One region of the Variovorax sp. TLI9-5A genome, then DNA from elsewhere that is predicted to be linked to it. Evidence: riboswitches for the same ligand, from Rfam matches in the RefSeq annotation. Region 1 holds a riboswitch; the other holds the start of a gene.
The links. A riboswitch is a leader RNA that binds a small molecule or an ion and turns the genes downstream of it on or off. The one in region 1 is predicted to bind glycine.

Region 1 (14,170 bases):
GCGACTACAAGTGAAAGAAAAATTCCTGAGCATCGAGCGCTGGACCACCGGCGCGTCGATGCTGATGGCCTGCGCGATGCTGGTCGTCGCGTCGAGCCTGGGCCTGTTCCAGATCATCACCCGCTTCGTGCTGGAGCAGCCGGCCGAGTGGAGCGAGATCCTGATCCGCGTGAGCCTCATCTGGATGGTGTTCCTCGGCATCCCGACCGCGTTCCGCCAGGGCGCGATGGTGAGCGTTGACGTTCTCTACCGCTGGAGCCCGCCGCGCGTGCGCCGCGTGCTCGACGCGGTGGTGAGCCTCGCCGCGCTGATCCTGATGCTGGTGGTGCTGTGGTGGGGCTTCGACTATGCGATGCGCGGGCGCGTGCAGTCGATGGCGGGGCTGGAGAGCGTCTCGATGCTGTGGTCCTACCTCGCCTTGCCGGTGGGGTCGATCTTCTGCCTGTTCGGCATCGTCGGTAATTTCCTCGATCCGAAGCGGCTCGAACTGGAGACCGCGCAATGAGCGCCGCGCCGGGCCGCCCCAAGCAAGCGAACGGCCCCCTCGGGGGGCAGCGAGGACACGAAGTGCCGAGCGTGGGGGCTACATCATGAGCACCGTGATGGTCGCGACGATGGTGCTGTGCTTCGCACTGTCGATTTCGGTGGCGGTGTCCATCGGGCTGGCGTCGATCCTGGGCATCCAGGTGACCAACGCCAACATGCTGATCTCCGTGAAGGAGATGTTCAACTCGATCAACAAGTTTCCGCTGGCGGCCATCCCGTTCTTCATCCTGGCCGGCAACCTGATGGAGACGGGCGGCATCTCGCGGCGGCTGGTGGAGTTCGCCAAGAGCATCGTGGGCGGCGTGCAGGGCGGCCTGCCGATGACCTGCGTGCTCACCTGCATGATCTTCGCGGCGGTGTCGGGCTCGTCGGTGGCAACCACCTTCGCGATCGGCGCCATCCTGATCCCGGCGCTCATCAAGCACGGCTACCCCACCTCGTACGCGGCGGCCCTGCAGGCCACCAGCGCGGAGCTGGGCGTGATCATCCCGCCGTCGATCCCGATGATCCTGTACGGCGTGAGCGCCGAAGTGTCCATCGGCGAGCTGTTCATCGCGGGCTTCGGCCCGGGCATCCTGATCAGCCTGGTGCTGATGCTGTTCGTGTGGGTCTACTGCAAGTGGAAGGGCTGGGGCAAGAACGACGGCGAGGGCCGCATGCCCTTCGGCCGGGCCCTGTGGCAGGCCGGCTGGGCGCTGCTGATGCCCGTGATCATCCTCGGCGGCATCTACGGCGGCATCTTCACGCCGACCGAAGCCTCGGCGGTGGCGGTGTTCTACGCGCTGGTGGTGGGCATGCTGGTCTACCGCGAGATCAGGCTGGGCGACCTCTACGCGATCCTGCGCAAGTCGGTGGTGTCGTCGGCGGTGATCATGTTCATCATCGCCAACGCGGGCCTGTTCGCGTTCCTCATCACCCGTGCCGGCGTGCCCGACGCCATCGGCCGCTGGCTGCAGGAGGTGCTGCAGTCGCCGGCGATGTTCCTGCTGGGCGTAAACGCGGCGCTGTTCGTGATCGGCATGTTCATCGAGACCAGCGCGGCGATCATCGTGCTCGCGCCGATCCTGGCGCCGGTGGCTGTGCACTTCGGCATCGACCCGGTGCACTTCGGCCTGATCATGGTGGTGAACCTCGCACTCGGCATGATCACCCCGCCCTTCGGCGTGAACCTGTTCGCTGCCTGTACCGTGGCGCGAATATCGCTGGACCGCATCGTGAAGCACCTCGTGCCTTTCGTGCTGGTGATCCTGGGGTGCCTGATGGTGATCACCTACGTGCCATGGATCTCGCTGGCGCTGCGGGATCTGGTCTACGCCAGATAGTCAGTCGCGGCGCAGGTACACGCTGGGCGGCACGCCCAGCGTGCGCCGGAACATCGCGGTGAAGGCGCTCGGGCTCTCGTAGCCGTGCGCCAGCGCCACTTCCAGGATCGACGCACCGGCCGCCAGTTGCGGCAGGCTCAGCAGCAGCCTCGCCTGCCGGCACCACGCGCCGAAGTTCATGCCCGTCTCGCGCTGGAACAGGCGCGCGAGCGTGCGGCTGTTCATGTGCAGGCGCAGCGCCCAGTCGTCCAGCGTGGCGGGCAGAGCAGGGTCGCGCACGAGTTCCTCGCACAGCGCGGCCAGCCGGGCGTGGCGCGGCATCGGCACATGCAGGGAGAGCGCCGGCGCGGCTTCTATCTCGTCGAGGATCAGCTCCATCACCCGCTCGTCGCGCCCGCCCGGCGCGTAGTCCAGCGGCAACGACACGGCCGTGACGATCAGCTCCCGCAGCAGCGCGCCGACGTGGATCACGCGGCACTCGCCGCCCAGGTCGGCACGCGTGCCGGGCTCGACGAACACGGTGCGCATGCGCACTTCGCCCGCCATCTGTATCCGGTGCTCCATGCCGCCGGGCACCCACACGCCGCGGCCGGTCGGCACCACCCAGCTGCCGGCTGCGGCGCTCACCAGCATCACGCCCGAAATCGCGTGGATGAGCTGCCCGCGCCGGTGCGTGTGCGCAGGGATGAAGGCATCGCCCGCCGGGTCGGTCGCCAGCACCGCGACGGCGCGCGGGGTCGACTCGCCGTGCTCCGGACGGAGGTTGATAGCTGCCTGAGCTTCTTTGTCCATTTCTCGACGACGCTTGAGGATTCGTAGCGAGAACATCTTCTCACGGCTTCCTACGATGCTTTTTCCACTCCTCCTGCAAAACGAAAGAAGCATCCGTCATGAACAAGCGCCGACTCGGGCTGCTCACCGGCACCCATGCCGTCAACGATCTCTACCAAGGCCTCGTGCCTGCCCTGCTGCCCTTCATGGTGCTGGAGCGCGGCTACAGCTACACGGCAGTCAGCGGCCTGATGCTGGCGGCCACCGGCCTGTCGAGCGTGGTGCAGCCGCTGTTCGGCCTGTACGCCGACCGGCACCCGCGCAGCTGGCTGATGCCCTCGGGCTTCCTGGTGGCCGCGTTGGGCGTGGTGCTGGCCGGCCTGAGCCAGAGCTACCTGCCGACCTGGATCGCGATGGCGCTGTGCGGGCTGGGCATCGCGGCCTACCACCCGCCCGCAACGGTGGCGGCGCGCGCGGCCGGCGGCGGCTCGCAGAAGGCGATGAGCGTGTTCTCGGTGGGCGGCACCATCGGCGCCTCGTTCGCGCCGGTGCTGGCGGCCACGGCCGTGGGCGGCGGCAGCCTGTCGCGCAGCTACCTGCTGGGCGTGCCGGCGCTGGCGATGGGCGTGGTGTGGTTCGCCGCGAACGCATGGCGCGGCACGGCCTCGGGCAGCAGCGCTGCGGCAGCCCGCAAGGCCGGCGACCATCTGATGAAGCCGCACAACGAATGGCGCGCCTTCGGGCTGCTGGTGGCGACCATCGTGGGCTGGTCGATCCCGTACGTCACGGTGATGTCGATGCTGTCGCTGCGCATCACGCGTGACCTGCACGGCTCGGCCTTCCAGGGTGCGGCGGCGCTCACCGCATTCACTGCGGCGGGTGCCGCGGGCACGCTGCTCGGCGGCTGGCTGGGTGACCGCATCGGGCGCATGGGCACGATCCGCGCCGGCTACCTGCTCGCGCTGCCCTCGCTCGCGGGCATCGTGCTCGCGCCGGACGCCGACTGGGCGCTGGCCTGCACCGCGCTCTTCGGCCTGTGCATGTTCCTGCCCTTCGCCGCGCAGGTAACGCTGGCGCAGGACTACCTGCCGCGCAACCCGGCCACCGCCAGCGGCATCGCGCTGGGGCTGGCGCTGTCGGTGGGCGGGCTGGTGTCGCCGTTCTTCGGCATGCTGTCGGACGCGCGCGGCCTCGGCGTCACGCTGACAGCGGTGCTCTGCGTGCTGTGCGTGGCGGCGGTGCTGGCGCTGCGGCTGCGCAACCGCACCATGCAGGCGATGCCGGCCGAGACCGAAGGAGCTGCCGCCTGAAAAGGACCTGGCGCATGTTCGCTGCCAGAATCGAGCGCGGGGCCGGAGGGCCGGCGAAACGACAAGGAGGGACACTGCGCCATGAATCGATTCCTGAGCTGCGTACTGGGAAGCGCGCTACTGGCTCCGGCCGCCTTCGCCGCCGGGCCGGCAACGTCGGTAGCGCCGACGACACCGGCTGTGACCACCGTGCCGGCCGATCCCGCAGCAGGCATCCGCGAAGTCGAGGCCGCAGTGCGCGCCTGGGCCGCAGCATGGTCCGCACGCGACGTGACGCGCTACCTCGCCGCCTACGCGAGCGACTTCACGCCGCCGCGCGGCCAGGACCGCAAGGCCTGGGAGGCCGATCGCCGCGCGCGCATCGAAGAGAAGGCCGCCATCAGCGTGGAGATCGACGGCCTCGTCATCAGCCTCAAGGGACAGGCGGCCACCGCCAGCTTCCAGCAGACCTACAGCGCCGACAAGCTGCGCGAGAAGAGTCGCAAGACCCTGGAGCTGCAGCGCGTGGAAGGCCGCTGGCTCATCCGCAAGGAAGGCGCGGGCGGCTGACGCAAGCGCCCCGCTCAATGGCCCTGTAAGCCAAACGGTTCACGAAGGTGTCACCACTTGCAACCATGCTGCAGCCTTCGTTTCCCCAAGGCTGTGGCTGCCATGTTTCCCACCAAGACCGACAAGGCGCGCAACGAACTCCAGGGCGGACAGCGCACGCTCACCCAGCGCGAACGCGCCCTGCTGCTGATGGCCGACGGCCGGCGCTCCCTGACCGACTTCAGTCCCCTCTTCGCCAACCGCGATGAAGCCGAACGAGCGATCCAGACGCTGATCGAGAAGGGCTACCTGCAGAGCCCGAAGGCGGCGGCTGCCGCAGCCGCCCCGGCGGAGCCCCCCGCGCAGCCCGCGCCCTCGCCCATCCCCGCCATCGAGCCGATCCAGGTCGCCACCTCGGCCGACACCTTCGACGGCAAGCGTTCGCTGGCGACCACGCGCATGTTCCTCTTCGACATCTGCGAGCGCATGTTCGTGCGCCGCGACCCGAAGTTCGCGCTGCAGATGCGCGACGCACTGCGCGAAGCGCGCGACCGCGAGGCGATGCTGACCATCGCCGCGCTGATGCTCACCGAGATCGAGAAGACCGCCGGCGCGGAGCGCGCCGAGTCGCTGCGCGAGCGCATCGACCGGCTGCTGCCGCCGGCGGAGGTGATGCACTGACGCATCTGGTCGCAACAGCATCCGGCCTGTGACACCATCGCCGGGTGAATCTCTCCTCGTCTCCCGCCACCACACTGTCCTCACGCCTTCGCAACTGGGCCAGGCGCCTCAAGCGCGACGGCGTCACGCTCTGGTTCGCATGCCGGCATGCCGCCACGCCCTGGTACGCCAAGGCGCTGGGCGTATTCGTCGTGGCCTATGCGCTCAGTCCCATCGACCTCATTCCCGACTTCGTTCCGGTGCTCGGCTACGTCGACGACGTGCTGCTGCTGCCGGGGCTGATCTGGCTCACGATCCGGCTGATTCCGGCGCCGGTGCTCGCCGAATGCCGGCAGCGGGCCGATGCGTGGATGCAAAGCTCGGGTTCCAGGCCGACCAGCCGCTGGGGCGCCGCGCTGGTCGTGGCCGTGTGGGTCGCGGCCGGCCTGGGGGCCTGGTATCTGTGGGCGCGCTGAGCGCAGGCAGGCAAATCCGCCAGCCGGGCCGCTCGATCAACTACACTTGCCGGGGTCAGGAGAGAGCCCCGCATGCCGGGGCCGCCGAAGGCGCAGGGGGTCAGTTTCCCCCGAACGCTCAGGCAAAAGGACTGACGAGGCGCCGGTGAAAACCGGCGTTTCCTTGCTGGAGAGAGGCCGCCGCACGAAAGAGCAGACGGCCCACCGAAGGAGCAAACCCCGATCGTGGGGCGAATCTCTCAGGTAAAGCGGACAGCAGGGGTGGCCCATGGCTTGCGTCATGGATTTCGACTGCCCCTTTGGAGTGCCCCGTGGCCGCTTCCTCCGCATCCGCTACCGAACTTCTCAAGACGCCGCTGTACGACCTCCACCTGGAGCTGGGCGCCCGCATGGTGCCCTTCGCCGGCTACTCGATGCCGGTTCAGTACCCCGCCGGCCTGATGGCCGAACACAAGCACACGCGCGACGCGGCCGGCCTGTTCGACATTTCCCACATGGGCCAGCTTCGCCTGGTCGGGCCCGACGCCGCAGCCGCGTTCGAGACCCTGATGCCGGTCGACGTGATCGACCTGCCCGCCGGCAAGCAGCGCTATGGCCTGCTGCTGGACGACGAGGGCGGCATCCTCGACGACCTGATGTTCTTCAACGAGGGCAACGGCTCGATCTTCGTGATCGTCAACGGCGCCTGCAAAGTGGCCGACATTGCCCACATCCAGCAGAAAATCGGCTCGCGCTGCGAGGTGCGCCCCCTGCCCGACAACGCACTGCTCGCGCTGCAGGGCCCGCAGGCCGCAGCCACGCTGGCGCGGCTTTCGCCCGGCGTCGAGCGCTTCGTGTTCATGACCGGCGGCGCGGTGCAGATCGGCGGCATTGCAGCCTTCGTCACCCGCAGCGGCTACACCGGCGAGGACGGCTTCGAGATCTCGGTGGCCGCCACCGACGCCGAAGCCCTCGCCCGGCTGCTGCTGGCCCAGCCAGAGGTCAAGCCCGTCGGCCTGGGCGCGCGCAACTCGCTGCGGCTCGAAGCGGGCCTGTGCCTCTACGGCAACGACATCGACACCACCACCACGCCCGTCGAGGCCTCGCTCAACTGGGCGATGCAGAAGGTGCGCCGCGCGGGCGGCGCGCGCGAAGGCGGTTTTCCGGGTGCCGCGAAGGTGCTCGCGCAGCTCGCCGCCTCCACCGCCGGCGCGGCCGGCCACACCGACCACGACACCCTGAAGCGCAAGCGCGTAGGCCTCGTCGCGCTGGAACGCATTCCGGTGCGCGACGGCACGGTGCTGCAGTCCTTCGAGGGCCACGACATCGGCGCCGTCACCAGCGGCCTGCTCGGCCCCACGGCCGACCGCTGCGTCGCCATGGGCTACGTGGCCACCGCCTTCGCCGAGCCGGGCACGCGCGTGCAGGCCATCGTGCGCGGCAAGCCAGTGCCGATGGAAGTGTCGACCATGCCCTTCGTGCCCACCCGCTACTACCGCGGCTGACCGGCTAGGCTCTGCACCCCGATTCATTTTTTCCACGAGGAGTTTTTCCACCATGAGCATCAAGTACACCAAGGACCACGAATGGGTGTCGGCCGAAGGCGACGCGGCCACCGTCGGCATCACCGTGCATGCGCAGGACGCGCTGGGCGACGTGGTGTTCGTCGACCTGCCCGAAGTCGGCAAGACCTTCGCGCAGGGCGATGTCGCCGGTGTCGTCGAATCGGTGAAAGCCGCCGCCGACGTGTTCATGCCCGTGTCGGGCGAGATCACCGAAGTGAATGAAGCGCTGCGCGCCGACCCGTCGCTCGCCAACAGCGACCCGCTGGCCGCCGGCTGGTTCTTCAAGGTCAAGCTGAGCGACCCCGCGCAGCTCGACGCGCTGCTGGACGCTGCTTCGTACGACAAGTTCGCCGCCGAATCCTGATCCGCTGATTCCTTTCAGCACTTTTGTCTTTTCCCTCCGAGCCCTCACCGCCATGCCGACGCCCGCCCTTCCTTCTTTGCAAGAACTAGAGAACGCCGAGGAATTCCCCGCTCGCCACATCGGCATCGATGCGGCGGACGAGGCGCGCATGCTGCCGGCGATCGGCTCGGAAACGCGCGCCGAGCTCATCGACGGCATCGTGCCGGCGGCCATCCGCCGCTCGAAGCCGATGCGCCTGCCCGCACCGGTCACCGAGGCCGACGCGCTGGCCGAGCTGAAGGCGATGGCGTCGAAGAACAAGGTGTTGCGCAACTTCATCGGACAGGGCTACTACGGCAACCACACGCCGGGCGTGATCCTGCGCAACATCCTCGAGAACCCCGCCTGGTACACCGCCTACACGCCCTACCAGGCCGAGATCTCGCAGGGCCGCATGGAAGCCCTGCTCAACTTCCAGACGATGGTGTGCGACCTCACGGGCATGGCCATCGCCAACGCATCGATGCTCGACGAAGCCACGGCCGCCGCCGAGGCCATGACGCTGGCCAAGCGCAGCGTGAAGAGCAAGAGCAACGTGTTCCTCGTGTCTGGCGACTGCCACCCGCAGACCATCGAAGTCATCAAGACCCGCGCCGCGCCGCTGGGCATCGAGGTCAAGGTGAGCACCGTGTCGGAAACGCTGCCGCACCTGATGGCGAGCGGCGCCTTCTTCGGCGTGCTCGCGCAGTACCCCGCCACCACCGGCCACGTGCACGACCTGCGCCCGCTCGCGGGCCACGCGCACCAGTGCGACGCCGCCTTCATCGTCGCGGCCGACCTGCTGGCGCTGACGCTGCTGGCGCCTCCCGGCGAATGGGGCGCGGACATCGTCTGCGGCACCACGCAGCGCTTCGGCATGCCGCTGTGCAACGGCGGCCCGCACGCCGCCTACCTGGCCTGCCGCGACGAGTTCAAGCGCTCGCTGCCGGGCCGCCTCGTGGGCGTGAGCGTCGACACGCACGGCCAGCCGGCGTATCGCCTCGCGCTGCAGACACGCGAGCAGCACATCCGCCGCGAGAAGGCCACTTCCAACATCTGTACCGCGCAGGTGCTGCCGGCCGTGGTGGCCAGCATGTACGCCGTGTACCACGGGCCCGACGGCCTCACGCGCATCGCGCAGCGCGTGGCCGCGCTCACCGCCGTGCTGGCCAAGGGCCTCGCGCAGATGGGCCGCGAGCCGGTGAACACCACCGCCTTCGACTCGCTGACCATCCGCACCGGCGAAGACACGCAGTCGATCATCGAGCGCGCGCAGGCCGCCGGCGTCAACCTGCGCCAGCGCCTGCAGCAGCACCTGGGCATCTCGCTGGACGAGACCAGCACGCGCGCCGATGTCGAAACCCTGTGGGGCCTGTTCGCGCCCGCCGGCAAGCAGGCGCCGCGCTTCGACGATCTCTCGGGCAGCACCACGCCGCTGATTCCCGAAGAGCTGCGCCGCAGCAGCGCCTTCCTCACGCACCCGGTGTTCAACACCCACAAGAGCGAGACGGCGATGCTGCGCTACATCCGCAGCCTGTCCGACAAAGACCTGGCGCTCGACCGCAGCATGATCCCGCTGGGCAGCTGCACCATGAAGCTCAACGCGACCAGCGAGATGATCCCCATCACCTGGCCCGAGTTCGCCAACATCCACCCCTTCGCGCCGGCCGACCAGCTACAGGGCTACGCCCAGCTCGACGCCCAGTTGCGCGCCTGGCTGTGCGAGGCCACCGGCTACGCGGGCATCAGCCTGCAGCCCAACGCCGGCTCGCAGGGCGAGTACGCCGGCCTGCTGGCCATCAAGTCCTTCCACGAGGCCAAGGGCCAGGGGCATCGCAACATCTGCCTGATCCCGTCTTCGGCGCACGGCACCAACCCCGCGAGCGCGCAGATGGTCGGCCTGCAGGTGGTGGTGACGGCCTGCGACGCGCAGGGCAACGTCGATATGGACGACCTGAAGCGCGCCTGCGAGAAGCACAGCGCCAACCTGGCCGCGGTGATGATCACCTACCCCAGCACGCACGGCGTGTTCGAGACCCGCGTGAAGGAGCTCTGCGAGCTGGTGCACGAACATGGCGGTCGCGTGTACGTCGACGGCGCCAACATGAATGCGCTGGTCGGCGTGGCCGCGCCGGGCGAGTTCGGCGGCGACGTGAGCCACCTGAACCTGCACAAGACCTTCTGCATTCCGCACGGCGGCGGCGGCCCGGGCGTGGGCCCTGTCTGCGTCGTCGAAGACCTCGTGCCCTACCTGCCGGGCCATGCCACGGCCGGCGTGCCGTCGAACGGCGTGGGCGCGGTGTCGGCCGCGCCGCTGGGCAATGCGGCCGTGCTGCCGATCAGCTGGATGTACTGCCGCATGATGGGCGCCAAGGGCCTGCAGGCCGCGACCGAGACGGCCATCCTCAGCGCCAACTACATCAGCGCGCGCCTGAAGGACCACTACCCCACGCTGTACGCGAGCCCCAACGGGCACGTCGCGCACGAGTGCATTCTCGACCTGCGCCCGCTCAAGGACACCAGCGGCGTCACCGCCGAGGACGTGGCCAAGCGCCTGATCGACTACGGCTTCCACGCGCCCACGCTGAGCTTCCCCGTGCCCGGCACGCTGATGGTGGAGCCCACCGAGAGCGAGCCGCTGGCCGAGCTCGACCGCTTCATCGACGCGATGATCGCCATCCGCGGCGAAATCCGCCGCATCGAGGAAGGCGTCTGGCCGAAGGAAGACAACCCGCTCAAGCACGCGCCGCACACGGCCGCGAGCCTGCTGGGCAGCGAGTGGAGCCACCCCTACTCGCGCGAACTCGGCGCCTTCCCGCTGGCCGCGCTCAAGAGCGCCAAGTACTGGCCGCCGGTCGGCCGCGTCGACAACGTCTACGGCGACCGCAACCTGTTCTGCAGCTGCGTGCCGGTGAGCGAGTACAGCGAGGAAGCCGAAGAGGCCTGAGCAAGCAGAAGCCGCGAAGCCGCGTCCTTCTACGATGACGAAGGCTCGCGGCGGTAGGTCGCCCATTTCACGGTCAGGATGTCCGCCGCGATCTTGGCGGCGTTGACGCCCGCATAGGCCTGCGACGGATCGAACTGGAATGCCTCGCGGTAGCGCCTGATCTGCGCGTAGTCCCGGTCGAAGGTCATCGGGCCCATGAGTTCGTCAGGATCGGTGCCCGCGGGAAGCGCGAGGAATTTCTCCGAATCGGTGGCACTCTGGTAGAGGTCGACGCTCATCTGGTTCATACGGTGGTCCTCCGGAGCTTGGTTTCGGAACCCAAGCCTCGGCGACACCCGGCTCCCGTGCAATCGGTGCGCGCCTACACGGCGCGCCGGAGGAGGCCCACGGCCACCTCGGCGCCGCCGTCAGTCAGGGCTGCTTCTTCTTCGCCACGTCGCCCGTGGCGATCTGCTCGCGGAAGGCGCGCATGCTGGCCTTCAGCTTGCGCTCGTTCTCCAGCCCCATGCGCACCATGATCTTCTGACCCGAGGACATGGCCTCCAGTTGCGGATCGGCGTATTCGTAGCGCACCCACGGGCGCTGCGAGGGAATGTCGCCCTTCACCTCGACCAGCCGCACCTGCACCGGGCCGGCGGGTTCGGGCGCCTGCAGCAGGTGGTCGATCACCGCGACGAGCCTGTCGTTGAAGTAGCGCCCCGGATAGCCCAACTCTTCGTAGGCCTGCTGGAAGAGCGGATAGAGCCGCGCATAGGCCTTGGCCGCCTTCGCCGGATCGACCGACTCGGCGAACAGCACCATGGGGTTGTAGCGCGCCGCATTGTTGGCGGCGATGACCTGCTTGTCGCCCTGCCCCGAAGTGATGAAGCGCTGCTTCGTCTGCTGCACCGGCCACGCGCTCGCTGGCGCCTGCTCGCGCGCGAGGTTGTCCACCGTTGCCACGAAGCGGCGCACGATGCCGTCGAACTGCAGGAAGTCGGCCACGTTCTTGCTGCCGAACAGGTCGACGAGCGCCTTCATCACGCGCGTATCCGTGTCGGTGGCGTTCGTGAGCCCCGCGTCGGGCACCGCGATCCCGTCCATCGGGTTTCGCGGTTCCTGGGATTGAGGTGCAGGCGCAGGTGCCGGCGGGGGCGGCGTTCCGTCGTTCGGCGCCGCGGCCACCGGCGTGGTCTCGGGCGGCTGCTGCTGTTGCTGGTACCAGCGCCAGCCGAAGAACCCGGCCGCGAGCAGCACGAGCACCGCGACGACGATGGTTCCCATGGGCGTTTCGCGGCGGGGTCTGAACTCGGGGGCGTCGCGGGTGTCGCTATCGGACATAGGGGCGGGTTCCTTGTGCTGGAGTGTCAGGAAGGCGAGCGGCTATGGTGCACCAGATCGGGTCATGGCCGGCCCGCCTCGTCGTAACGCCCTGTGACGCGGCGACCGCGCTCAAGTTCAGCCGCTCATGCCGCGCCGGTCTGCGCGCTGAGTGCCTGCAACCACGCCAGCGTGGCCTGCAGCTCGGCCGGACGGATCTCGTGCGCGCCCGGAAAGTCCGTGCCCGACAGCGCCAGCGGCAAGGTGCGCGCCAGATCGCGCGTGGCCTGCGCCGCGCTCGGCGGAATCACGTTGTCGGCGCTGCCATGGCTCACCCACAGCGCCTTGCCCTCGAAGGCCTCGGGCGGCGCGATGTGCGGCACCACCTGAGACAGCAGCCGGCTGTGCCACACCATCGCGGCGCGCACGCTCGCGGGCTTGGTCAGCAGCAGCGACAGCGCCATGATCCCGCCCTGGCTGAACCCGCCGACGATCACGCGCTCCGGCGGCACGCCCAGCTGCTGCGCGGCCGAGGCGAGCATCTCGCTGACGAGAAAGCGGCTTTCGCGCTCCTGCTCCTCGTCGATGCGGCGCTCGCCGTTGGGCAGCACCTGGAACTCGAACCACGCATAGGCGTCGGGCGACAGCACATAGGGAGCGCGCAGGCTCAGCACGTGGAACTGCGGCGGCATCATCCGCGCCAGGCCGAACAGGTCCTGCTCGTTGCTGCCGACGCCGTGCATCAGCACCAGCAGCCAGGGCTCGCGCACATCGGGTTTCGCGCCGTGCGCGAGGAATTTCAGGGGCAGGTGAAGCTGGGTCATGGTTCTGGTTCTCTTTCCTTCTTCTTTCTTTTCTTCAGCGGAACCCTCGCGCCAGCTCGCGCGTGAGCTCGGCTGCCGGGATCTCGCGGCAACCGGTCGCGTTCTGCCCCGACCACAGCGGGGAGAAGTCGCCACTGCCCTGCGCCTCGGCCTTGGCACGCAGCGGCGCGATGGCTGAAGTGGCCAGCGGAAACTCCGGCGCCGCCGCGCCGATGGGGCCTAGATCGCGCATCACGCGGTTCACGATGCCGCGCGCCGGCCGGCCGGTGAAGAGATTGGTAAGCGCCGTGTGCCGCGCGGCCCTGCTCTTGAGCGCCTCGCGATGGATCGCACTGGTGGTTGCCTCGGGCGTCAGCATGTAGGCCGTGCCGATCTGCACACCCGCCGCGCCCAGCGCCATGGCGGCGGCCACGCCGGCCGCATCCGCGATGCCGCCGGCCGCGATCACCGGCACCTTGACGGCATGCACCAGCTGCGGCAACAGCGCGAAGGTGCCGAGTTGCCGCGTCAGGTCGTGGGACAGGAAATGGCCGCGATGCCCGCCGGCTTCGAGCCCTTGCGCGATGACGGCATCCACGCCGCGCGCCTCGAGCCACTGCGCCTCCTCGACCGTGGTGGCCGAAGCCAGCACCTTCGCGCCCCAGCCGTGCACTTGCGCCATCAGCTCCTCGGAGGGCAGCCCGAAATGAAAGCTCACCACCGCAGGCCGGAACTCGGCCACCACCCCAGCCACTTCGGCGCTGAAGGGGTTGCGCCCCGGGCCGGTGGGAATGCTCGCTGCGTCGATGCCGAACTCGGTGTAATACGGTGCCAGCGCGGCACGCCAGGCAGCCTCGCGCTCGGCGCTGGGCACGGGCGGCGTGTGGCAGAAGAAGTTGACGTTGTAAGGCTTGTCGGTGCCCGCGCGGATCGCGGCGATCTCGCTGCGCAGGGCGTCGGTGCCCAGCATAGCTGCCGGCAGGGAGCCCAGGCCGCCGGCGTTGCTGACCGCGATGGCCATTGCGCTGCCTTGTATGCCGGCCATCGGGGCCTGGATGAGCGGGAGATCCGTTCCGAGGAGTTGTTGCAGCGTGGTCATTCGAGGGCGCTCCTTCTGTTTTGTCGAATGCCGGCCATTCTCCGGCCAAGCCGGAGGTCGCCGCGGCGGCAGGGTCATCGCCCCGCTTCAGCTCACTCCTCGCTGGTCCACTCCACCTGCACGCCCAGGCTGCGCAGGTTCTCCACGAAGCGCGGATGCGCGCGGCGGATCGGCGCCGCATTGCGGATCTCGGAGCGGCCCTCGATGCTCGCCGCCACCATGAAGAGCGCTATCGCCACGCGGATGATGTACGGGCTCTCGACCACCGCCGGCGTCAGCGGATTGCCGCCGAAGGTGATGAGCCGGTGCGGGTCGGACGAGAACACGTGCGCGCCGAACTTCGAGAGCTCGCCAGTCCAGCCCAGTGCGCCGTCGTACACCTTGTTCCAGAACATCGCGTTGCCTTCGGCACGCACGCCCAGCGCGATGAAGATCGGCAGCAGGTCCACCGGAAAGTAAGGCCACGGCGCCGCCTCGACCTTG
Region 2 (14,170 bases), 3.5 Mb from region 1:
TGGTGGGTTTTTTCGCCGCGGGGGAGATCGCTCGCCATCACCTGTACGGCTATACCGGGGTTTTGACGGTGTTTACCGCACCCGACTGACTCGGCGCCCGACGCGAAAAAGCGACGGGCGAGTTTCCGGCGGAAGGATGCGTCGCTAGAATCCGCCCGCTTTCTTGAATCTCTGCTGCTGCAAGAAAGAGCCAACCGCGCATTGCATCGTTTGCGAGCGCGGTCGATCTTTTTCGCCTCGCCACGCAAAGTGCGACGAGGCAGGAAACCGACCTGGTTTCCGAAATGGAACAGCAGCCATGAGCGATCCTCGTTTCTCGAGACTCCAGCGTGCCTTCTCGCGCGCTGGCATTGCCGTCGACTACCGCGACGGCGTCTATCACCTGCACCACGAAGCCTCCGAGGCGACGGTACTCCTGCCGCCCAGCCTTCCGCTGGAAGAAAAAGCGGTGAATCAATTGCTGGCATTCGCCAGCGTGCGTTCGCCCGATGGCGAGAAGGGCGTGTGCAAGGCCTGTGCGACGCCCGACTTTCATCCGGGCTCCGTTGCTCCGGTCGGCAGCGTTGTCGCGACCGATGCGGACTTCGTCATTCCCGCAGCCGTGGGCACCGACATCAACTGCGGCATGCGGCTGCTGACCACCGGGCTCACGCTCGACCAGATGGCGCCGCACAAGACGCGGCTGGTCGCGCGGCTCACGCGCAGCCTGCTCGACAACGGGCGCGATGTGCCGGTGCACACGGCGGCGTTCAAGGCGCTGTTCGACGTGGGGCCGTCGGCCTTTCTCGAGGCAGTGCGGGACGGAGGGCTGTGGTCTTCGTGCGACCGCGAACGGATGCAGGACGAGCTCGATGCCTGCATCGGCCTTGCTACCTTCGGCGGCAGCGCTCGGCACGCGCCCGAGGCCTACACCGGGGTCCGCCACGAGGTTTTCCGTGATCCCTGTCTCGGCACGCCGGGCAGCGGCAATCATTTCGTGGAGCTGCAGGTGGTCGACCATGTCCTGGACCGGCATGAGGCCTATCGCGCGGGCCTCAAGGCGGGCGACGTAGTCGTGATGATCCACAGCGGCTCGCGCGACATCGGGTTCCATGTGGGCGGCCGCTGGATGGACCGTGCCCGCAACGAATGGCCCAAGGGCCTGCGTCATCCGAAGAGCGGCCTGTATGGCTTGGCGGGACCGCTGGCCGACGAATATCTGGAGGCCATGGGCGTCGCGGCCCGCTATGCGTGGGTCAACCGGGTCGTGCTGGCCGAACTGGTGCGCAAGGACTTCGCGGAACTGCTCGGCGCCACGTCGTCGAGGCTGGTGGTGGACGTGCCGCACAACGTGGTGCTGCGCGAGCATGGCATGAACATCCACCGCAAGGGAGCGACACCGGCGAACGCGGGCGATCTGGCGTTGATTCCCGGCTCGATGGGCGACTACTCGTATCTGGCGTCCGGGCTGGGGCATGAAGACTGGCTCTGGTCGTGCAGCCACGGCGCAGGCCGGCGGATGCGCCGGCAGGAGGTTCGCGCGATGCGGCCCGCGCCCGCCGACAACAAGGCCAGCTGGCAATGCGTGACCTTGCGCGAGGAGCGCCGGATCGAGGAGGCGCCGCAGGCCTACAAGCCGATCGGCGCGGTGATTGACGCACAGGAACGTGCGGGGCTGATCCGCTGCGCGGTGCGGCTCAGGCCCTGGATCACGTTCAAGGCATGATCGGGGTTTGCCGGTTCGTCAGCCCAGTGCAGGCTGCGGGATGCTGGGCTTGGGCGCCGGCATCCCCGTGAACGCGAAATCCACCTCCGGCGCCAGCCCGCTCACGATCCGCGCGATCGACTTGCCCGAGCCGCAGGCGTGCGTCCAGCCCAGGGTGCCGTGGCCGGTGTTGAGGAACAGATTCGGCAGCTTGGTCTTGCCGATCAGCGGCACGTTGCTCGGCGTGGCGGGGCGCAGGCCGGTCCAGAACTGGGCTTGCGTGGTGTCGCCGGCGCCCGGGAAGAGCTCCTCGACGCGGCGCACGATGGCCTCGCAGCGCACGCGGTTCAGGTCACGGTCGTAGCCGTTGAGTTCGGCCGTGCCGGCGATGCGCAGGCGGTCGCCCGAGGCCGAGGTGTAGCGCGAGAACACGAGCTTGAACTCGTCGTCGGTCAGCGAGACCTGGTGCGCCTTCGAGGCGTCCTTGACGGGCAGCGTCACCGAGTAGCCCTTGGCCGGGTAGATCGGCAGGCGGATACCTAGCGGCGCGGCGTACAGCGGGCTCAGCGAACCCATGGCCAGCACGAAGGCGTCGCCGCGGATGCGCTGGAAGCGGCCTTCGCTGTCGGTGGCCTCGACGTGGTCGATGCTGCCGCCGGCCTCGCGCAGCGCAGTCACGGTATGGCTCATCAGGAACTTCACGCCCGCGGCGGCGGCCAAGCCCACGAGTTCGCGCGCGAATCGGTTGGCGTCGCCGGATTCGTCCTCGGCCGTGTAGGTGGCACCGGCCAGCTTCGGGCGGATGTGGGCGAGGGCGGGCTCGATCTTCACGGCCTCGTCGGCCGAGATGACCTGGCGCTCGCAGCCTAGGGCGCGCATCTGCTCGGCGGGGGCGAGGGCGCCGTCGAACTCTTTTTGCGTCGTATAGAAGTGCAGGATGCCCTGGGTGCGCTGGTCGTAGCTGAGGCCGGTGTCGCGGCGCAACTGTTGCAACATCGAGCGGCTGTATGTGCCCAGACGAACGATCTGTTCGATGTTATGACGCGTACGCGCCGGCGTGCATTCGCGCAGGAACTGCAGGCCCCAGAGCCACTGGCGCATGTCGGCGCGCATGCGGAAGAGCAGCGGGGCGTCTTCCTTGCCCAGCCATTGCAGCACCTTAAGCGGCGCGCTGGGGTTGGCCCAGGGTTCTGCGTGGCTGACGGAGATCTGCCCGCCGTTGGCGAAGCTGGTTTCGGCGGCCGGGGTGGCCTGCCGGTCGATCACGGTCACTTCGTGGCCGAGTTGCTGGAGGTAGTAAGCCGAAGTCACGCCGAGCAGGCCGGCGCCGAGAACGATCACGCGCATTTCAAGTACCTTTGAGGTTGCAGCGCTTGAACGGCGGGCGAGGGTGAATACTATTGGATTAATAGTAGGCAGCCGGACGACCGCTGTCCAAGTTGCCGCTCCCCCTGTCCTCGGTACCTGAGAGATTCATTCGTTGCGCCTTTGCAACGAATTTGCTCCTTCGGCGCGCCACGCTTGGTGACGACTCTCCAGACGGCGTTCTGATCTGATGCAGTACTGACCCCTTGCCGAAATACCAAGACTTCGTCGGGCCGACCTGAGCGTTTATGGGAGTTTGCGCCTTCGGTAGGGCCACCGAGAGTGGCCCGCTCTCCTGCAGTATCGAGACTCATTGTAAACACGCTGGCGGGTTAGCGGTAACGTCCTGTGTCTTTGCTCGTTGGCCCAATGGGATAATCACTGGTTAAGGTTCATTGCCGGAAGGCGATGACTTTCTAACATTCAGGGGATCCCATGATCTTGGTTACCGGCGGCGCTGGCTTCATTGGCGCCAATTTCGTACTCGACTGGATCGCGAACAGCGACGAGCCCGTCGTCAATCTCGACAAGCTGACCTACGCCGGCAACCTCGAGACCCTCGCATCGCTCAAGGGCAACCCGAAGCACATCTTCGTGCAGGGCGACATCGGCGACAGCGCCCTGATCGACCGCCTCCTGGCTGAGCACAAGCCGCGCGCCGTGGTGAACTTCGCCGCCGAATCGCACGTGGACCGCTCGATCCACGGCCCCGAAGATTTCGTGCAGACCAACGTGCTCGGAACCTTCCGCCTGCTCGAATCGGTACGCGGCTTCTGGAGCGCGCTGCCGGCCGATCAGAAGTCGGCCTTCCGCTTCCTGCACGTCTCGACCGACGAGGTCTACGGCTCGCTCTCCAAGACCGACCCGGCCTTCACCGAAGAGAACAAGTACGAGCCCAACAGCCCCTACTCGGCCAGCAAGGCCGCCAGCGACCACCTTGTGCGCGCCTGGCACCACACCTACGGCCTGCCGGTGCTGACCACCAACTGCTCGAACAACTACGGCCCGTTCCACTTCCCCGAGAAGCTCATCCCCCTGATGATCGTCAACGCGCTGGCCGGCAAGAACCTGCCCGTGTACGGTGACGGCATGCAGGTGCGCGACTGGCTCTACGTGAAGGATCACTGCAGCGCCCTTCGCCGCGTGCTCGAGGCCGGCAAGCTCGGCGAGACCTACAACGTGGGCGGCTGGAACGAGAAGCCCAACATCGAGATCGTCAACACCGTGTGCGCCCTGCTCGACGAACTGCGCCCCCGCGCCGACGGCAAGCCGTACAAGGAACAGATCACCTACGTCACCGACCGCCCCGGCCACGACCGCCGCTACGCCATCGACGCGCGCAAGCTCGAGGCCGAGCTTGGCTGGAAGCCCGCCGAAACCTTCGACACCGGCATCCGCAAGACCGTCGAGTGGTATCTCGCGAACAGCGAGTGGGTGCGCAACGTGCAAAGCGGTGCGTACCGCGAGTGGGTCGAGAAGCAGTACGACAGCAACGCGAAGGCCGCCGAATGAAGCTGCTGCTGCTGGGCAAGGGCGGACAGGTCGGCTGGGAGTTGCAGCGTAGCCTGGCGCCGCTCGGTGAACTGGTCGCGCTCGATTTCGACAGCACCGATTTCCACGCGGACTTCAGCCGGCCCGAGGAGCTCGCCGACACCGTGCTCAAGGTGCGCCCCGACGTGATCGTCAATGCAGCGGCGCACACCGCCGTCGACAAGGCCGAGAGCGAGCCCGAGTTCGCGCGAAAGCTCAATGCCACCTCGCCCGGCGTCGTAGCCGAAGCGGCGCAGAAGATCGGCGCGCTGATGGTCCACTACTCGACCGACTACGTCTTCGACGGCAGCGGCACCACGCCGTGGAAGGAAGTCGATGCGACCGGCCCCCTCAGCGTGTACGGACAGACCAAGCTCGAAGGTGAGCAGCTAGTGGCGCAGCACTGCGCGAAGCACCTGATCTTTCGCACGAGCTGGGTGTATGCGGCCCGTGGCGGCAACTTCGCCAAGACCATGCTCCGGCTGGCGAAGGAGCGCGAGAAGCTGACTGTCATCGACGACCAGTTCGGTGCGCCCACGGGTGCGGAGCTGCTGGCTGACGTGACGGCGCACGCCATTAGGGCGACGCTGCAGGATCCCTCCAAGGTCGGCCTCTATCACGCGATCGCCGGTGGCGAGACGACGTGGTACGGCTACGCGCGCTTCGTGCTCGAAATGGCGCAGCAGGCCGGTGTCGAACTCAAGGCTGGGCCCGGCGCCGTCGAGCCCGTGCCGACCAGCGCATTCCCGACGCCTGCGAAGCGCCCGCACAACTCGCGCCTTAATACCAGCAAGCTGCAGACGACGTTCGGGCTGCGCCTGCCGCCATGGCAGGAAGGCGTCGCGCGCATGCTGCGCGAGATCCTTTGAAGAATCCCACGAGAAGAGAAAGCATGACCAAGACGACGCAACGCAAGGGCATCATCCTGGCCGGTGGTTCGGGCACGCGCCTGCATCCGGCCACGCTGGCAATGAGCAAGCAGCTCCTGCCCGTGTACGACAAGCCGATGATCTATTACCCGCTCAGCACCCTCATGCTGGGTGGCATGCGCGACATCCTGATCATCAGCACGCCGCAGGACACGCCTCGCTTTCAGCAGTTGCTTGGCGACGGCAGCCAGTGGGGCATCAACCTGCAGTATGCGGTGCAGCCGAGTCCGGACGGGCTCGCGCAGGCGTTCATCATCGGGGACAAATTCGTAGGAAATTCGTCGAGCGCGCTGGTGCTGGGCGACAACATCTTCTACGGCCATGACCTTGCTCACCTGCTGTCAGGCGCCGATTCGCAGCAGAACGGCGCGACCGTCTTTGCCTACCACGTGCATGACCCGGAGCGTTACGGCGTGGTCGCATTCGATGCGGCAGGAAAAGCCAGCAGCATCGAGGAAAAACCGGCGAAGCCCAAGAGCAGCTATGCGGTGACAGGCCTGTACTTCTACGACAACCAGGTCGTCGACATTGCCAAGTCGGTGAAACCGAGCGCGCGTGGCGAGCTGGAGATCACTGCGGTGAACCAAGCCTACCTCGACCTAGGCCAACTCAATGTGCAGATCATGCAGCGCGGCTATGCGTGGCTGGATACCGGGACGCATGAGAGCTTGCTCGAAGCCGGGCAGTTCATTGCAACCCTGGAACATCGCCAAGGCTTGAAGATTGCTTGCCCAGAAGAGATCGCGTGGCGCAACGGTTTCATCGATCGGGAGCAATTGGCAAAGCTGGCTGCGCCGTTGCAGAAGAACGGCTATGGCAAGTACCTGAATCACCTGCTGGCTGAGGAGGTGCGCTCGTGAAAGTGACACCGACTGCGATTCCTGAGGTGCTGATCATCGAGCCGAAGGTCTTCGGCGACGCACGTGGCTTTTTCTACGAGAGCTTCAACGGCAAAGCCTTCGACGAGGCTGTCGGGCGGCATGTGGAGTTCGTTCAGGACAACCATTCCCGCTCGACCAGGGGCGTGCTGCGGGGATTGCATTACCAGATCCAGCAGCCGCAAGGCAAGCTGGTGCGCGTGGCGCGTGGCGCGGTGTTCGACGTGGCTGTGGACATCCGCAAGTCGTCGCCGACCTTCGGGGAATGGGTGGGCGTGGAGCTTAGCGAGGACAACCATAGGCAATTGTGGGTGCCGCCTGGTTTTGCGCATGGCTTCGTGGTAACCAGCGAATCGGCAGACTTTCTTTATAAGACCACTGAGTTCTACGCGCCCGCCCACGAGCGCTGCATCGCCTGGAACGATCCGGCGCTGGGTATCGTCTGGCCAGACTTGGGTCTCGCGCCGCAGCTGTCCGCCAAGGACAGGGGCGGCGTCTGTCTTAGCGAGGCTGAGACTTTCTGATGGATCAATGCAGCGTCTCCCTACCCCAAATGATCGTCGGCGGGTGGCGTAAGCGGCCGCTGGTCGCGGCTTGGGTCCAGCGCGAGGTAATCATCGGCCGCTGGGTGGGCTACGCGCTCATCGCGGGTCTTGCCGGCCTTCCGATGCAGGTCATCGAGCGCAACAGCCTCTGATAACACCAGCGCGGGCGCGTGCCCGCGCGTCCCGAATAGATATTGCAATGCACAAGTCAGCGCTGAGTTATGGAAAGTTGTTCTTCGATGTATACGCCGCTGGTCTCGACCAAGGCCTAGTCGTTGATATTGGTGCCCAGGATGTCAACGGCAGCTTGAAGGACGTATGTCCACCACAGCTCGACTACTGCGGCGTGGATTTCGTCGCGGCCAAGGGGGTTGATATCGTCATCACCGATCCCTATCACCTACCGTTCGAGGACGGCAGCGTCGACATAGTGGTCTGCAGTTCCTGCTTCGAGCATTCTGAGATGTTCTGGCTGCTCTATCTCGAGATCCTGCGCATCCTCAAGCCCACCGGGCTGCTCTACCTTAACGTTCCTAGCAATGGTTACGTGCATCGGTACCCGGTAGACGCCTGGCGCTTCTACCCCGACTCTGGGCGCGCATTGGTCACTTGGGGCCAACGCAGCGGCTTCGATCCTATGCTCCTGGAGTCCTTCATCGGCGACATGGCCGGCACGACGGAAGAGGGCGAGGGCTGGAACGACTTCGTGGCCGTCTTCCTCAAGTCGGCCACCAATCAGCAGCTGTATCCCCGGCGCATGATGGAGCTGAGCAAGGCCTTCAGCAATGGATTACGCGCCGGCTCGGAGGAGTTCATCAATCCTTTCGAACGCAGCCAAGACCAACGCATCATCACCGAGCTGCGTAGCGCGCTCGTCACGCGAATGGGCGAGCATGCCGCCGAGCAAGAGCGCGCCGCCCAGTCGAGGCAGCAGATCCAGGGCGAGCTTGACACTGCCCGGCGAGCCCACGCCGAGGCGCTTGACCAATCCAGCCGGCTGGCGGTCGAACTCCAGCAGGCGCGCGCGGACCTGCTTCAGCAGCAGCACGACCTGCGCCTGCAGCAGCACGAGCTGCAGCAAATCCGGTCGACCGTTAGCTGGAAGATCACCAGCCCTCTGCGCCGCATCCGTTCCCTGCTGAGATCGCGAGGAAAGATGTGAGCGGCTATCGCGTACTTTTGCTCGATACCAAGCGCAGCAATCCCAACCATTACATCTGCCTGGGCTTGGCCCAGGCGCTGCGCCAGTCACCGTCCGTGGAATCGGTCTTCAAGGCTGATCCGGGCGACGCCATCGCCTTGGCGCGTGAAAACCGTTGTAACTTGTTCTTTGCCTTTGACGGCGAGGAGCTTGATCCGCTGATCTGCGCCCGCCTCGCCGCCCAGTGTGGTAGCTCGGTGCTCTGGGTCACGGAAGATCCCTACGAGATCGTCGTCAACGTCGCCAACGCAGCGCTGTTCGACTTGGTCTTCACCAACGACTCCGGCAGCGTCGCCGCCTATGGCGCCAAAGGTCGGCATCTGCCCTTGGCCGCTTCCACCGAATTCCACTGGCGCGATGTGCTGCCGGCCGAGGCTGACATGCGCTACGACGTCTTCTTCGCCGGCACGGCTTGGCCCAATCGCGTGGAGCTAGTGCGCGACCTGCTGACCAGCTGCGAGAACGCGCCGCTCCGAACCAAGATCGCATTGCCTACTAATGCGCATCTGCCCAAATTCGAGTTGCCCATACCTCTTAGCCAGATGGATTGGCGCACCTCGCCTGTGGACTTTGCTCGCATGGCGAACATGAGCGTGGCCACTCTGGTGCTGCCGCGCGTCTTCTCATCTTCCGGCGAGAACGAATTCGCGGAGACACCGCCGCCGCGCTTGTTCGAGGCCGCCTTGGCTGGGACCGTGCAGCTGGTGCACTCCAAGATCGCCGAAGCCGCCGAGTATTTCGCCTTGGGCGAGGACTTCCTCTACTTCGACGATGTCGTCCAGTTGCGTGAGCAGATCGACCGGCTCAAGGCCGAGCCAGACTATCGCCATTCCGTTGCATCGAGTGCGCAGCAGCGCGCCGCGCGGCTTCACCGCTACGAGAACCGGGTCGCGACCGTCCTGAAAGAGCTCGACACGTTGCGATCCGAGATGGCCCCCGCCGCGCCCATCGAGGTGGCCGCAGCCATGGTGCCCGCGACGCTGCCCCGGATGCTGCTGGTGGCTCACAACGTCACTTTGCGCGGCAACTTTGGCGGCGTCGAGGTCTACCTGCGCCAGCTCGCCCACGAACTCGATGACCGCTACGAAGCCCTCTTCTGGTTGCCCAGCGTGGTAGGCGAGCCGCCCGGCGCCGTCGTTACCGATGCCGCCGGCAACCTAATCGAGGATTACCGCTTCAGCCAGCCCATCACCGCTTGGATGTTGTCCTGCCCCGAACGCGAGTCCGCGTTCGCGCGGGCCTTGGTCAACTTGCGGATCGAGGTCGTGCACTTCCACCATCTGCTGGGCCATGTGCCCAGCATGATCGAGGTGGCTCGTGCCGTGGGCGTGCCCAGCGCACTGACGTTCCACGATTACTACACCGTTTGCCATAACTTCACCCTGGTGTCCTTTAAGGGCCGCTACTGCGCGCCCGACACTATTGCGCCCGAGCATTGCGACGTTTGCCTTTGGAACGGCCACCATGTGCTGCCCGGCGGCCAGTCGGTGCGGCGCGCCTTCTGGGACCGGATGCTCGGCCTGGTCGACATGCTGGTCTTCAATACTGCCGGCGCCCTGGCGCTGGCGGGCGACATTTTCCCGGCCGTCGCGCGGCACCGCGGCACGCACATCGTGCCGGTGCCGGTGGAGGATGAGCCGGCGCCGCCGTCTGAGCGCTCCAGCGCGGCAGACACCACTTTCCGGGTTGCCGTTATCGGCAACTTCGCCGGCCACAAGGGCAGCGACGTCATCACCCGCGTGATACCTCTATTCGAGAACATCGGCGTGGAGTTCCATGTGTTCGGCCGGGTCGAACCAAGGCACGGGTGGATGCTTGACCGTGAACGTTTTCCCTACGTGCATGTGCATGGCGGCTACCAACCGGGCGAACTGCCGGAAGCCGCGCGCGACTGCCACGTGTCTTTGCACTTGTCCATCTGGCCCGAGACCTACTGTCTCACGCTGTCTGAAGCCTGGGACCTGGGTCTGGTGCCCATCGTGTCGGACATCGGTGCGCTGGCCGAACGTGTCACCCATGACGTCAACGGCCTGAAGGTGCCGGTCGATTCGGAAGGCGACCTGGTGCAGGCCATCCGCCGACTGATGGAAACTCCTGGCTTGCTGCACCGGCTGCGCCAAGGCGCGGCCAACGCGCCCATCGCCCGAATGGCCACTCACGCGGAGCAACTCCACGCGCTCTATCAGGACATGCTGGCGATGGCACCGATGGCGCTGGATAAGCCGGTTGTCCCGCTGGCCGACGGCTACCAACCGCCTGTGAAGCCGCTTCTGCACCGTACTTGGGCGCTCGTCGAGGCACCCCCAGCGCCGGACCTACCATCGCCGCCACCCCCACCATCTTTCTATCGGCGCCTGCGCGGGCTAGGCCGCCGGGCGGTCGAGCATTTCCGGCGCAAAGGCGCCGTCTCGGCCATTGGTGCCGCGGTTCGCTTGATCCGGAGGAAGCTATGAGCCATCCGCCCAAAGTCTTGGTCGCTAGCGCTTCGCCCGATCGGGTCAACCACAACGCTGTGCTCCGCCAGTACGTGGCGCGCGGCTTCATGGAGGTGCTCGGTCCGTCGCAGGTGATCGAGTCATCCTTCGACCGTTCGGAAGCCGCAGCACGCGAATTCTCGCCCGATGTTGTACTGGTCTTCGGTTCATGCATGCCCGGCGTCTGTGACTACACGCGCTTGCGCCGCTACTGTGATCAGCGCGGCGCGGCCCTTTTCTTCTGGCTGCATGACGACCCCTACGAATTCGACTTCAACTACAAGATCCTGCCCTATGCCGACGCGGTCTTCTCCAATGACCGCTGGGCCGTGTCGCATATCGACCATCCTCATGCCCTGCACCTGCCGCTGGCGGCCGATCGTCTCGCACATTTCTGCCCCTTGGGCGCGCAGCGCGCGCGCGACCTGTTCTTCTGCGGCGCCGCTTTCCCCAACCGCGTGCAACTGCTGCGCGACCTGCAGACGCCCTTGGGCGGCATGCATGTGGAGGTGTTCGGCCCCGACTGGCCGGCCGATCTTTCCTTCGCTCAGGCTGGCCGGCTGGCCAATGAGGCCTTGCCCGCCTATTACGCAGCGTCGCTCGTCACCCTGAATGTTGGCCGGCGCTTCAACCTAGCCAACGCCAAGTACCAGCTCGACGCCAGCACGCCCGGCCCGCGTACCTTTGAAGCCGCCATGGCCGGCGCTGTCCAGTGCCTGTTCGTCGAGGGGGCGGAGATCGAAGACTACTTCGTGCCAGGCCAGGAAATCCTGCTGTTCGACACGCCGGATGAACTGCGCCTGCTGATCGAAGAGTTGCGCGATGTGCCGGCCCGCCGCGAAAGCATATCCGCTGCAGCGCAGGCCCGCGCCATGCGCGACCACACCTATGCCTCCCGGGCCAGCACGATCTGCGCCCTCTATACGGCATTGCTGGAACAGGCAGGTTGATGAATCTTTGGAATATGGCCTATGGCCTGATGGGCATGGGCCTGTTCACTGCGCTTATGTTGCTGGCGGCTATGCCGTTGCTGCGCGGCCAGTTGCTGCCGCGTTTGCGCACGGCCCCTGGCTTGATCGAGCTGCAGTGTTATGGGGCCGTGGTCACAGTCGTCTATCTCGGTTTGGCCGGCGTGGTGATCGCGCTGCTGCCGGTGCCGGCTAAGCGGACGGTGGCGTGGCTGGCCCTGATCTTGCCCTTCATCGCGGCATGGCGCGCTGGCCGGCGTCCGGCGAGCCACAGCGCCGCCGACGGGCAGGGCTTCTACTTGCGCGCGGTGCTGTTCTTCACCGTACTGCTATTGGGCATCGCCAGCTTCAACTGGCCCCTGCCCACCAAGTTGCCCGACGGCGCGTACGTGAACAAAGAAAACGTAAGCTCGGTGCGCATCCAGCGCTTTACCGGCAACCTGCCGGCTGACAACGTAGTGTCCTTTGTCGCCATGGAGTACATGGCGCGCAACATCTCCTTTGTCGGCAACGCGCCGATACTCCCCGGCCAGCAGGTGACCAACCGTCCGGTGCTGGCGGCCCTGGTCGCGCTTCCTATACGACTGGTTTTGCGGCCAACGCGCGCGCTGCCAGAACTGCCACGCTTCGACTATGTGGACGATCGGTGGCCGGATTTCCGCGTGTTGGTGCGCGATGAGCGCCTGTTCGCGGTCTACCTGGGTGTGCTAGTACTACTCAACGGACTGATGCTGCTGGGAGCTGGCGCTTTGGTCAGCCGCGCCTGCGGCGCCAGCACGCAGGCGCGCTGGCTGTGCGTGCTGCTCTACTGCAGCAGCCCATACTTCCTGATCCAGACGCTCTTCACCTGGCCCAAGGCCCTAGCGGGCTTTTTTGTCTTGCTGGCTGCCACCGCCTGGTGGTGGCACCGGCGGCCGGCCTTGGCCGGCGCCTTGGTCGGGCTGGCCTATTTGTCGCATCCCTATGCCATCGGCTACGCGGCGATCGGCGTGGCTGCTATGGCGTTGTGCGGCCCCGGCCGTTTCGCCCAGCGCTTCAAGGCTGCGGTTTTACTGGCCGCAGCTTTTGCCGCCGTGGTGTTGCCCTGGTGGGTGTGGACCTACGTCGTCACTGACCTGCCCTCGGATCTCGTGACGCAAAACATGCTGGTCGGTCAAACCGATCCCTTCGCCATCGCCTGGATGCGGGTGTCTAACATCGCCAATGCGCTGCTGCCTGTGCACCTGACGAATCCCAGCGCGCTCTTTACCGAGAGCTTCGTTCAAAGCGCCCGCAATGTCACCGGCGCGGTGGGTACGCTGGCCGTCGCCGCTTGGCTGATGGCCCGCGTGAGCCGTCCTGCAGGGCCGGCAGCCGGTAGCCCGCCGGCGCCGGTCTCCATGTTGGTGGTGTTCGCCATCGCCTCGGCCATGCTGGCCATGGTCTTCAGCATGCCGGCCGTGCCCGCCATCCATGGCGCGCAACCGCTGGCCGCGCTGATGCTGTGCGCCGCCGTGCATGCTGTATGCGGCACCGGCCTGCGCTGGGCGGTCTGGCTGCTGTGGGCCCAGATCTTGATCAATCTGCTGATGTGGGGCTGCTACTTCCAAAGCGTGCTCTCGCTGCCCGCGCTGTGAGCTGATATATGCCTTTGCTTCGCCATCAAATTTCAACACCATTGCCATGACTGAAAAAGTTTTCCCCAGGGTCATCGCCGTGGATTTGGACGGGACCTTAGTAAGGTCGGACATGTTGGTGGAGAGTGTGTTCCTGTTCCTGCGTACTCATCCGCTGCGTCTCTTCGAAATGCTGACTTGGCTGTTCGGCGGCAAGGCTGCATTCAAGCGACGCTTGGCTGACGCTGTACTGCCCGATGCCAGCAGCTTGCCCTACAACCAAGCCCTGGTGCACTGGCTCCGGCTGCAACGCGAGGAGGGTTCCATGCTGGTGCTGGCCACCGCCTCCGACCACCGCATCGCCGACAAAATCGCTGCCCACTTGGGCATCTTCGAGGTAGTGATGGGCACAGACGGCCGCAACTTGGCTTCTGACCATAAGCGCGACGCCTTGGTCCAACGCTTCGGCGCGGGCAGTTTCGAGTATGTTGGCAACTCCAAGGCCGACATGGCGGTGTGGCGCCAGGCCCGGCTGGCGCATGTGGCGGATCCCGAGATCGGCGTAATGCGGCGAGTGCAGGCCCTGCCTCATTTCGGCGAAATCTTTGATGACCGCAAGCCCTACGCGCGCAGCATGGCCAAGGCCATGCGACTGCACCAGTGGGCTAAAAATCTGCTGATCTTCGTGCCTTTGATTGCCGGTCACCACTTGTTTGACCTGCGCCTGTTGGGCCAGTGCGCCGTGGCTTTCCTGTGCTTTTGCGCATGCGCGTCCAGCGTTTATCTGCTGAACGACATGCTCGACCTGCAGGACGACCGGCAGCACCGAACCAAGCGCAACCGTCCGTTGGCGGCTGGAACATTCCCGATGTTCCATGCCATGCTCTGGATTCCCGCGCTGCTCTTCATTTCCTTTGGCGCCGCACTTGTCTTGCTGCCAATCAAGTTTTCGCTGGTGCTGCTGGGCTACTACGTGTTGACTCTGGCCTACTCGTTGGTGC

Region 2: another riboswitch for glycine. It lies ahead of AC1VNX_RS30530 (D-amino acid dehydrogenase); the one in region 1 lies ahead of gcvT (glycine cleavage system aminomethyltransferase GcvT).

What each region holds. Positions count from the first base shown of each region.
Region 1 covers NZ_CP200310.1:2,917,239-2,931,408, reverse strand. The annotation lists gene AC1VNX_RS13935 (TRAP transporter substrate-binding protein) at 1-14, shown strand, start outside; gene AC1VNX_RS13930 (TRAP transporter small permease) at 11-505, shown strand; gene AC1VNX_RS13925 (TRAP transporter large permease) at 591-1,868, shown strand; gene AC1VNX_RS13920 (AraC family transcriptional regulator) at 1,869-2,660, opposite strand; gene AC1VNX_RS13915 (MFS transporter) at 2,759-3,949, shown strand; gene AC1VNX_RS13910 (L,D-transpeptidase Cds6 family protein) at 4,031-4,498, shown strand; gene AC1VNX_RS13905 (hypothetical protein) at 4,601-5,158, shown strand; gene AC1VNX_RS13900 (YkvA family protein) at 5,203-5,613, shown strand; glycine riboswitch at 5,660-5,757, shown strand; glycine riboswitch at 5,770-5,879, shown strand; gene gcvT (glycine cleavage system aminomethyltransferase GcvT) at 5,925-7,097, shown strand; gene gcvH (glycine cleavage system protein GcvH) at 7,150-7,521, shown strand; gene gcvP (aminomethyl-transferring glycine dehydrogenase) at 7,574-10,486, shown strand; gene AC1VNX_RS13880 (hypothetical protein) at 10,516-10,773, opposite strand; gene AC1VNX_RS13875 (DUF3014 domain-containing protein) at 10,898-11,806, opposite strand; gene AC1VNX_RS13870 (alpha/beta hydrolase) at 11,932-12,609, opposite strand; gene AC1VNX_RS13865 (NAD(P)H-dependent flavin oxidoreductase) at 12,644-13,687, opposite strand; gene AC1VNX_RS13860 (UDP-N-acetylglucosamine 1-carboxyvinyltransferase) at 13,780-14,170, opposite strand, start outside.
Region 2 covers NZ_CP200310.1:6,408,348-6,422,517, reverse strand. The annotation lists gene AC1VNX_RS30540 (FIST signal transduction protein) at 1-89, shown strand, start outside; gene AC1VNX_RS30535 (RtcB family protein) at 299-1,705, shown strand; gene AC1VNX_RS30530 (D-amino acid dehydrogenase) at 1,724-3,031, opposite strand; glycine riboswitch at 3,126-3,233, opposite strand; glycine riboswitch at 3,267-3,356, opposite strand; gene rfbB (dTDP-glucose 4,6-dehydratase) at 3,485-4,561, shown strand; gene rfbD (dTDP-4-dehydrorhamnose reductase) at 4,558-5,448, shown strand; gene rfbA (glucose-1-phosphate thymidylyltransferase RfbA) at 5,472-6,368, shown strand; gene rfbC (dTDP-4-dehydrorhamnose 3,5-epimerase) at 6,365-6,910, shown strand; gene AC1VNX_RS30505 (hypothetical protein) at 6,940-7,083, shown strand; gene AC1VNX_RS30500 (class I SAM-dependent methyltransferase) at 7,131-8,093, shown strand; gene AC1VNX_RS30495 (glycosyltransferase family protein) at 8,090-10,585, shown strand; gene AC1VNX_RS30490 (CgeB family protein) at 10,582-11,556, shown strand; gene AC1VNX_RS30485 (hypothetical protein) at 11,571-13,190, shown strand; gene AC1VNX_RS30480 (UbiA family prenyltransferase) at 13,237-14,170, shown strand, end outside.